DNA from 2 places in the Aliirhizobium cellulosilyticum genome. Region 1 is predicted to be linked to the other one. Evidence: predicted binding sites of a transcription regulator. Region 1 holds the regulator's gene; the other holds the start of a gene.
The links. The regulator PhoB, encoded in region 1, activates phosphate uptake and scavenging genes when phosphate is short. The targets are predictions, from matches to a motif close to TGTCATNNANCTGTCAT.

Region 1 (5,498 bases):
CCTTCTACATGATGCTGATCGTGCTCGTCCTGGCGCTGCCGATCGGCGTTGCCGCCTCGATCTATCTCGAGGAATTCGCGCCGAAGAACAAGTTCACCGACCTGATCGAGGTGAACATCAACAACCTCGCGGCCGTCCCCTCCATCGTTTATGGTCTCTTGGGTCTGGCGGTCTTCATCAACTTCATGGGCCTGCCGCGCTCGGCTTCGCTGGTCGGCGGCCTGGTCCTGACGCTGATGACGCTTCCGACGATCATCATCGCCACCCGCGCTGCATTGAAGGCGGTTCCGCCATCGATCCGTGCGGCGGCTCTCGGCCTCGGCGCCTCGAAGATGCAGACCATCTTCCATCACGTCCTGCCGCTTGCCATGCCGGGCATCCTGACCGGTACGATCATCGGCCTGGCGCATGCTCTCGGCGAAACCGCACCGCTGCTCCTGATCGGCATGGTCGCCTTCGTCGCCAACTATCCGACGACGCCGATGGATCCGTCGACAGCACTGCCGGTGCAGATCTACATGTGGGCAAACGAGGCGGAACGCGCCTTCGTCGAAAGAACTTCGGGAGCGATCATCATCCTGCTCCTGTTCCTCGTGGTCATGAATGTTGGTGCAATTCTGTTGCGTCGGCGCTTCGAACGCCGTTGGTAGGAGATCGACACAATGAATATGTTGTCAGAAGCAGCAGTTGAGAAGGCGCTGGACAAGAAGATGAATGAAGTCGCGTACAAGATGATTGGCAAGGACGTATCAGTCTATTACGGCGAGAAGCGCGCGCTTTTCGACGTGAACCTGAATGTCCGCGAAAACACGGTGACGGCGCTGATCGGCCCCTCGGGTTGCGGCAAGTCGACCTTCCTGCGCACGCTCAACCGCATGAACGACACGATCGAGGGCTGCCGCGTCACCGGCAAGATCACCCTTGATGAAGATGATATCTACGACAAGGAAATCGATGTCGTGGAACTTCGCGCCCGCGTCGGCATGGTGTTCCAGAAGCCGAACCCGTTCCCGAAGTCGATTTATGAAAACATCGCCTACGGCCCGCGCATCCATGGTCTGGCCCGCAACAAGGCGGATATGGACCAGATCGTCGAAGCCAGCCTTCAGCGCGCCGGCCTCTGGGCGGAAGTCAAGGATCGTCTTCATGAAGGCGGGACCGGTCTCTCCGGTGGTCAGCAGCAGCGTCTCTGCATCGCCCGTGCGGTTGCAGTTTCGCCGGAAGTCATCCTGATGGACGAACCCTGCTCGGCGCTCGACCCGATCGCCACCGCAAAGGTCGAGGAACTGATCCACGAACTGCGCGCCAACTATACGATCGTTATCGTCACCCACTCGATGCAGCAGGCCGCCCGCGTATCCCAGCGTACCGCCATGTTCCACCTTGGCCAGCTGGTCGAAGAGAACGACACGGACAAGATGTTCACCAATCCGGATGACCAGCGCACCCAGGATTACATCATGGGCCGCTTCGGCTGATTGGCCGTTGCCTGTTGCCCGCTGCTACGGATTTTGAGGACAAAGAGATGGTATCAAGTCATATCCTGTCGGCCTACGACGAAGAACTGAAGTATCTGCGCCGCCGCATCTCGGAAATGGGTGGCCTTGCGGAACAGATGTGCGGCGATGCCGTGCGCGCCCTGGTCAATGGTGACTCTGCCCTGGCCCAGAAGGTTATCTCCGACGACGTGATCCTGGATCACGCCGAGCGCGAGATCCAGGACAAGGCGATCGTCACTATCGCCAAGCGTCAGCCGATGGCTGCCGACCTGCGCGAAATCATCGGGACGCTGCGCATCGCAGCCGATCTGGAACGCGTCGGCGATCTCGGCAAGAACACCGCCAAGCGCGTCATTGCGGTTCAGGGCCATGGCGTTCCCCGCAAGCTCGCCCGCGGTCTGGAACACCTCTCCGATCTCGCGGCTGTACAGCTCAAGGAAGTGCTGGATGTCTATGCCAGCCGTTCGGCCGAAAAGGCAGAAGCGATCCGCCTGCGCGACGAAGAAATCGACGCCATGTACACGTCGCTTTTCCGCGAACTCCTGACCTACATGATGGAAGATCCGCGCAACATCACCACCTGCACGCATCTTCTGTTCTGCGCCAAGAACATCGAGCGTATCGGTGACCACGCGACCAACATCGCGGAAACCATCTACTACATGACGACGGGTGCTGTGCCGGAAGGCGAGCGTCCCAAGGACGATACGGCGAACACCGTCGGCGCGATTGCTGACTGATTTTGCCTGTCTGATGGAGTGTATCTAGTATGCAGCCGAGAATTGCGGTCGTGGAAGACGAGGAGGCGCTCAGCGTCCTCCTCCGTTATAATCTCGAAGCCGAAGGCTACGAGGTCGAAACCATTCTGAGAGGTGATGAGGCCGAAATCAGGCTTCAGGAGCGTGCTCCGGATCTTCTGGTTCTCGACTGGATGCTGCCAGGCGTTTCCGGCATCGAATTGTGCCGGCGCCTGCGCATGCGGCCAGAGACCGAGCGCCTGCCGATCATCATGCTGACAGCGCGCGGCGAGGAAAGCGAACGTGTTCGCGGTCTGGCGACCGGTGCCGACGACTATGTCGTCAAGCCGTTCTCGACGCCGGAACTGATGGCGCGTGTCAAGGCGATGTTGCGCCGTGCCAAGCCCGAGGTTCTCTCCAGCGTCTTGAAATGCGGTGATATCGAACTGGATCGCGAGACCCATCGCGTTCATCGCAAGAGCCGTGAAGTACGCCTTGGCCCGACCGAATTCCGTCTCCTGGAATTCCTCATGGTCTCGCCTGGCCGCGTCTTCTCGCGCTCCCAGCTTCTGGATGGCGTCTGGGGCCACGATATCTATGTCGACGAACGCACCGTCGACGTGCATGTCGGCCGCCTGCGCAAGGCGCTGAACTTCTCCAACATGCAGGATGTCATCCGCACCGTTCGCGGTGCCGGCTATTCGATGGAATCCTGATACGCGGGATAGCATCTGGAATGCAGGTTTCTCAGCCCGAGTGCGGTCATCCGCCTCGGGCTGAAGCATTTCAGGCCTTGGCTTCTTCCTGCCACTCAGGCAGCGGAAAGATCCGGTCGTAGGCCAGATTGAAGAAGAACGCATAGACCAGGTAGAACAGGGCGAACGAGATATCCATCACGAGCGCCTGCATCAGGCTCACGCCCAGATACCAAGCGATGAACGGCATGAGCACGATCAGCAGTCCGAGTTCGAACAGCACGGCATGTGCAACGCGCAGCGCCATGGTTTTCTGCGTACCGCCGCGATACGTCTGCATCAGGTGGTCGAAGCCGAGATTGTAGAGATAGTTCCAGCCGGTCGCCAGCGTTGCCGAAACGATCCCGACGACACCGATATGTTCGACCGGTATGCCGAAGACGAAAGAGGCGAGCGGTGTGAAAATCGCAAGCCCGATGATTTCGAAGCTGATTGCGTGACGAATACGGTCGCGTGTCGTGCGCATTTTATACCCCATTGGGTTATCCGGGTCGTCCCGGCATCAATGCCCATTCTGGGGGAGGTCGTCCTCACGCCTTTTCAGATAGGTGTTTGTGGCGCAGGAGGCAAGGCGCAGGCGGGCAAGGCTGCCTTGCAGAACCCGCAGCACGGCAAACAAAAAAGCGGGCCGAAGCCCGCTTGATCGTTGTTTATGGTGCCGAACTTTACGCCCGTGCAGCGCTCGGACGGCGGCGCTCGTTGACCGGCTGGTAGGCGAGCTTCGCATGGTAGGTGCAGTAAGGCGAATTATCCGGGGACTCACAGCCACAGAAGTGGAAATCGTCCGTCAGCGGATCGCCGACGGGCCACTTGCAGGTGCGTTCGGTCAATTCGGTCAGCGCCAGCTTGCGGGAAATCGGCAGGACAACGTTGGAAGCGGGACGGTAGACCAGTTCCTGCGAAGCCTCGAACTCGACCTCTTCCTTGAGCGCGGTTGCGCCGACCGGACGGGCGACCGGGCGTGCTGCCGGACGGGTGGCGAATGTCTGCTGGGGACGGGAAGTAGTTGCTGCTGGGCGCTTTGCCGTACGGTTCGTCGCGATTGTGCCGCCCGCCTTTGCGCGGCCCGGCAGGTTGAGGCGATGGACCTTGCCGATCACGGCATTGCGGCTTACGCCTCCAAGTTGTGCGGCGATCTGGCTGGCGCTCAAGCCTTCCGACCACAACCTTTTCAGTTTTTCAACGCGCTCGTCCGTCCAGTTCATGCCCGTTCTCCGCCTTTGAACGTTGGTGGCATGCAGAATCCCTCACCAATGTCGCGCGATACATCTCGCAACAGGCACTATATCTATGCTTTTGGTGACTAGTTCCGCCGCATGCAGTCTAGTAATTGATCTTTAACCTAGAGGTCCGCAGACTCCGTGACAAGAGTCCCCGGAATCGCCACGAATCGATTTCCCGGTTTTCCCCAACTTGCTTTCCGGGAGAGTCATTTTTGTCACAGCTGTCGGCAGGGTTGCGTCCTTGCAGCAAAATGCCTTGAAGCCCCAGATTTCCGTGAGTTTTATTGACATCACATGGATGAGTGGCGATAGTGCCGCGGCCGCCCCGAGGGCGGCATTTTGATTTTTTGAATATCCGCAATCGGATGCATTAGGAGTGAGCCGCCATGGCTGAATCTGCGCTTTTCGACACCTTTGCCCGGGCCCCGCTGCGCTTTGAGCGTGGCGAAGGCGTTTGGCTTGTGACGGAAAGCGGCGAGCGATATCTCGACTTCGGTGCGGGTGTCGCTGTCACGTCCTGCGGCCATGCCAATCCGCATCTGGTCGAAGCGCTGAAATCGCAGGCCGAGAAGGTCTGGCATCTGTCCAATCTTTATGAAATCCCGGAGCAGGAGCGCTTGGCGCGCCGTCTGGTCGACGCAACCTTTGCGGACAAGGCCTTCTTCACCAATTCGGGTGCGGAAGCGCTGGAATGCGCAATCAAGACGGCCCGCCGTTATCACTATTCCAAGGGGCACCCGGAAAAGTTCCATATCATCACCTTTGAAGGTGCCTTCCACGGCCGGACGATCGCAACGATCGCAGCCGGCGGCCAGGAAAAATATATGGAAGGCTTCGGCCCCAAGGCTCAGGGTTTTGATCAGGTGCCCTTCGGTGATCTCGATGCGCTGAACGCTGCGATCAACGAGAACACCGGCGCTCTGTTGATCGAGCCGATCCAGGGCGAGGGCGGTGTGCGTCCGGTTCCGAAGGAATTCATGCGCGAGCTGCGCCGCATCTGCGACGAAAAGGGTCTTCTTTTGATCCTCGACGAAGTTCAGACCGGCGTCGGCCGTACCGGCAAGCTCTTTGCCCATGAATGGGCCGGCATCACCCCTGACATCATGGCGATCGCCAAGGGTATTGGCGGCGGCTTCCCGTTCGGCGCATGCCTTGCAACGGCAGAAGCCGCATCCGGCATGAAGCCCGGCATCCACGGTACCACCTATGGTGGCAACCCGCTGGCCATGGCCTGTGGCAATGCGGTGCTTGATATCGTGCTCGCCGACGGTTTCCTGGAAAACG
Region 2 (5,498 bases), on a different contig from region 1:
CTGAAGAACGGCGGCGACATTCGCCTCGCTGGCTTCGGCAGCTTCTCCGTATCCCGCCGTGAAGCCTCCAAGGGCCGCAACCCGTCGACCGGCGCAGAAGTCGATATTCCGGCTCGCAACGTTCCGAAGTTCTCGGCCGGCAAGGGCCTGAAGGACGCCGTAAACGGCAAGTAAGACTTCACCGGGCAGTATCCCTGCCATGGTCTTAAAACCCCGGATAACTTCCGGGGTTTTTTGTTGCATAACACATCATCTCCACTCCCGGTGGATGCTGCGAACTTGCAACAATTAACGGTTATTGGGCAGTGGTGCCGCCCGGCAACAGTGCTTCCGCTTTGTTGTCATTTGTCAGAGAAACACCGGCCGGCAGATTTCGAACTACTTGTAAGATCGAGTGCATCACGGCCAATTCGTCAGTGGGGGCACAAGCGATTCTTAATTTAGAAATATGATTAGTTCTTATTTTTATGAGGCATTTCATATCTCGGCGTCGCTGACGGCATCCGTCTTAAACGATCAGCGAGTCATCCAGAAATGTTTCTTAAATCAAAGACCCTTTGTCTTCTTGCGAGTTCTGCTCTCTCGGCTATGGTCAGTGTTGCTTCCGTTGCACATGCTGCCTCCGGACCCGAAGTTATCGGTTTGAGCAGTAATGGTTCGGTCGTACTCAAAACTGATTACGACCAGAATGCCGGGACCTACACCTATTCACTTATATCGACAGCAACCGGCGACATTCAGTCAATCACGCCACCGTCCGGCGTCACCTATCTCAATTTGAGTGGTTTGAGCGCCGACGGTAAGACCGTGACGGGCTACTATTCTGATGCCGTGACCGGTCGCAAGACATCCTTCGTATGGACCGCAGCGAATGGTTTCGTCGACTTGGGTGTAGTTGACACTGACACCACCGGTAGCTTTGCTCAGTCTGTAAGTGGCGACGGAACCGCCGTTGCGGGATACGTAAGCGTCATGAGCTTCATGGCCGAAGCTTTTTACTGGACATCTTCTGAGGGAATGATCGGTCTAGGCACGCTTGGTGGGCGGGATTCGTACGCATACGCTGTGAGCACCGACGGGAAAACTGTTGTCGGCGAGGCCGACACACTAGACGGAAATTATCACGCATTTCGATGGACTGTAGACAGCGGCACGATGGAGAACATCGATACGCTTTATGACAACTCCAGCGCTGACTTTGTCAGCGACGACGGATCGGTGGTCGCCGGATCTGGATATACATCCTCGTCGTCGCCATACCACGTATTCCGATGGACTAAAGAGACCGAGATGGTCGACATCGGAAGCTTGGGCGGTTCTTACACGTTCCTGAACGCAATGAGCGGCGATGGCAATGTTCTGGTCGGCAGTTCCTACCTGACCGGCGACACGTCGTCTCACGCCTACCGGTATGTCGGGTCAACAGACGTGATGACCGATCTCGGAACTCTCGGTGGCACTTCATCCACGGCGAGTGCGGTTAATGCCGACGGCGGCGTCGTGGTCGGATCGGCAACAGACGCCCAGTCCACAAGCCACGGCTTCCGTTGGACGCAGGCGAACGGCATGGTGACTGTCGAGGACTGGCTGGCAGCCGAAGGTGCCACCATCGGCGATGCTATGACGCAAACCGCCGATCTCGTATCGGCTGACGGCAATGTTATCATCGGCGAGACCACTACCGGCTCCACCTATATCGCGCGTGTCATCGAAAGCCAGGGCGAGGAAGGCGGCAACGAATGCAACGCTGACGTCTGCGAAGGCGGAAGCGGTATCATCGATACCGCCGAGTTTTTCCCGACTGTCGCGATGGCCAACAACGTCATCGTTCAGAGCGGTGTCAACAATGCCGACACAATCATGTTCGGTGCGCAGGGAGCGCCAATGCGCAATCTGCTGACCGCCGGCCAGAGATCCGTCTGGGGCACGATCGATGGCGGTTATGACAACAGCGATCACGCCGATGGCGGCCTTGCTCTCGGTGAATTTGGTTTTGGTTACGGTATCGCCGATGGCGTCACAGCCCGCTTCGCAGTTGGTGGAACCTATACCGACCAGGATCTGGATGCCGGTGGCGACGTGCGCCAGCGCGGCTTCTACCTGTCACCGGAAGTCTCTGCCGATCTCGGCAATAACGTTTACGCGACGGTTGGCGGTTATTGGGGACGCAGCAGTGTCGACAGCAACCGCGGTTATCTGAACGGTGCCGTCACCGATTATTCCGAAGGCGACACCAATGCTGAAACCTGGGGCGCAAAGATCCGCTTCGACTGGCTGAATGCGGTGACGATCGACGATACGGCGATCACCCCCTATGTCGGCCTTTCCTATGCGCATACCAGGGTTGACGCCTATACGGAAACCGGCGGCTCCTTCCCGGTCGAGTTCGACGGCAGCAGCGATCATTCGACGATCGCCCGTCTCGGTGCGGATTTCGTTCGCCCGCTGAACGACACTGTCCGTCTGCTGGCCAAGGCCGAGCTTGACTACCAGTTCGAAAACCGCGCGACGGCTACGAGCGGCACGTTGACCGGGATCAGCGACTTCAGTCTCGAAGGTCAGGATCTGCAGCAGTTCTGGGCTCGTGGCGGTCTCGGCGCCGAATTTGATCTCGGCAAGGGGGTCGCTTCCTTCATGGTCAACGCCACGACCAAGGGGCAGGACCCGACCGTCTGGCTGCGCAGCAACTATACGGTCAAGTTCTGAGCCGATTTTTTAAGGAATGCTCGCGATGGACGAGGCCCGGTTTATGCCGGGCCTTTTCAGTATGAGAGGTAAACTTTGTAGACGGGAATCTGTCACGGCGTTGTCACAGAGCTCGCTTAGGTGGGACGTCTCATCATGAAAAGGGCCTGCCATGAAATTGCTTCTGACTGCCGCCGCGTTTCTCGTTACCGCGGGCGTAGCTTCTGCCGAATACGTTTCCTATCTCGACTATCCGCAGAAAACCGATGACGGCAAGGAATTCGCCGTCGCCATCGAGATCCCGCAGGGCAGCTTCACCAAATACGAGATCGACGCCAAGACCGGCCATGTCGTGGTTGACCGCTACCAGTCCATGCCGGTCGTTTATCCGGGCAACTACGGCTCGATCACCTCTTCGCTCGGTGGCGACAACGATCCGCTCGACGCCATCGTCTACACCCGCGAGCCAGTCGTTCCGGGCGCCATCATCAAGGTTCGCCCGATCGGTGTTCTGAAGATGATCGATGGCGGCGAGGTCGATGACAAGATTGTTGCCGTACCGACCAGCAAGATCGACCCGACCTACGATAACATCAAGGAAATCACCGATCTGCCGCAGATCGAGCAGGAACGCCTCCAGGCTTTCTTCCGCGTCTACAAGCAGCTCCCGGCGGGCCGCAAGTCTGTCGAACTGAATGGCTTTGACAACGCTGCCCATGCTGAAGGTGAAGTTTCGGAAGCCATCAAGGCTTACAACGCCAAGAAAAAGTGATCTGCCTCATTGCCGGTTACACGATATCGAAGGCCGGCCTTGCCCGGCCTTTTTTCATGCGTTGAGTGCGGTTGGCTCAATCAGTCGATAACGCAACTCATGATGATGAAGCTGTCATTATCGTGTCACGCATCTGGCCCAAAAGCCCACCTGTGGTTTCACGGAGGGCTTTTCATGACATTCTCGACACGCGCCGCCTTGACGGCAATCCTTTTTGCCTCGGTTGCTGCTCCCGCTAGTGCGGAGCAGGTCTTTAACCGTATCGCCTCTTTCCCGGTTGCCCAGAACCTGCCCAAGGGCGAGGACAAGGCGACATCGTCGGAAATCATCACCGCGACTGCGGATGGCAACACGCTGATCTATTCCGACGCGCCGGGAGGCACGATCGGCTTCATCGACATCACTGACGCCAAGGCCCCGAAGGCAGGTGGATCCATCGCCATCGATGGCGAACCGAACTCGGTTGCTGCAGCCGGTCCGAAGGCACTCATCACCATCGACAAGACCGAAGACTTGACGAAGCCTGCCGGCCAACTGGGCATCATCGATATCGCTTCGAAAAAACTTGAAACGACCTGTGATCTCGGCGGTCAGCCGGATTCTGTCGTCGTGGCGCCTGATGGCACATTTGCCGCCATCGCCATCGAAAACCAGCGTGACGAAGACCTGAACGACGGTGCACTGCCGCAACTTCCGGCAGGCGAACTTCTGATCGTCTCGCTGAAAAACGGCGTTCCTGCCTGCGACAGCATCAAGCGCGTTGGCGTGACCGGACTTGCAACAGTCGCCCCGGAAGATCCGGAGCCGGAATTCGTCAACATCAACGCCAATGGCGAGATCGCCCTGACGTTGCAGGAAAACAACCACGTCATCATCATCGACAGCAAGACAGCCAAGGTCACCAGCCACTTCTCCGCCGGTACGGTTGATCTCGAAGGCGTCGATGCCAAGACCGATGGTTCGCTGAATTTTTCGGGCAAGCTGACCGCTGTTCCGCGCGAGCCTGACGCCGTCAAGTGGCTCGGCACTGATCGCCTCGTCATCGCCAATGAAGGCGATTACAAGGGCGGTTCGCGCGGCTTCACCATCTTCGACCGTACCGGGAAGGTTCTCTACGATGCGGGCATGACGCTCGAGCACGAGATTGCCCGCCACGGTCATTTCCCGGAAAAGCGCGCCAAGAACAAGGGCATCGAGCCGGAAGGCATGGAAGCCGCGATCTTCAATGGCCAGCAGTATTTCTTCGTGCTCTCGGAGCGCGGTTCGATGATTGCGGTCTACAAGGATACCGGTGGCGAGCCGGAGCTCGTGCAGCTTCTGCCGTCGGGCGTATCGCCTGAAGGCGCTGTCGCCATTCCGGGCCGCAACCTGCTTGCATCCGCAAATGAAGCCGATCTCGGCGAAGACGGAGGTCCCCGCTCGCATGTGATGATCTATGAGCTTGCCGAAGGCAAGAAGGCCTATCCGACCATCGTTTCCAAGGATGTCGATGGGAAGCTGATCGGTTGGGGCGCGCTGTCGGGTCTCGTTGGTGACGCCGAGAAGGACGGCATCCTCTATGCGGTGAACGATTCCGTTTATGCCATACAGCCGTCGATCTTCACCATCGACACGACAAGCAAGCCGGCCGAGATCACCAATGTCGTCCGCATCACCCGCAACGGCCAGCCGGCGCAGAAGCTCGATATCGAAGGCATCGCACTCGATGGCAAGGGCGGCTTCTGGCTGGCATCGGAAGGCGATAGCGACAAGCTGGTCGGTCACGGTATCTACAACGTCAATGCCAAGGGCGAGATCAAGGCCGAGATCGGCCTGCCTGCCGAACTTCTGGCCGGCGAAAGCCGTTACGGTCTCGAAGGCGTCACCACGACCGGTTCCGGTGACGACCTGACGCTCTGGATGGCAATCCAGCGCGAATGGAAGGATGATCCCAAGGGCCAGGTGAAGCTTCTTTCCTACAAGCCGAAGTCGAAGGAATGGGCAGCCGTCCGTTATCCGCTCGAAAAGGCTGAAAAGGGCTGGGTCGGTCTCTCGGAAATCA

Region 2: the regulator PhoB is predicted to act here: its motif matches at 2,797-2,813, upstream of GGE33_RS19965 (inorganic diphosphatase).

The regions. Positions count from the first base shown of each region.
Region 1 is NZ_JACIGW010000002.1:747,899-753,396, reverse strand. Features, by position in the region: gene pstA (phosphate ABC transporter permease PstA) at 1-650, shown strand, start outside; gene pstB (phosphate ABC transporter ATP-binding protein PstB) at 663-1,478, shown strand; gene phoU (phosphate signaling complex protein PhoU) at 1,526-2,239, shown strand; gene phoB (phosphate regulon transcriptional regulator PhoB) at 2,269-2,952, shown strand; gene GGE33_RS12385 (PACE efflux transporter) at 3,023-3,457, opposite strand; gene GGE33_RS12380 (GcrA family cell cycle regulator) at 3,657-4,196, opposite strand; gene GGE33_RS12375 (aspartate aminotransferase family protein) at 4,601-5,498, shown strand, end outside.
Region 2 is NZ_JACIGW010000005.1:147,650-153,147, reverse strand. Features, by position in the region: gene hupB (DNA-binding protein HupB) at 1-174, shown strand, start outside; gene GGE33_RS19970 (autotransporter domain-containing protein) at 643-2,706, shown strand; gene GGE33_RS19965 (inorganic diphosphatase) at 2,858-3,457, shown strand; gene GGE33_RS19960 (esterase-like activity of phytase family protein) at 3,632-5,498, shown strand, end outside.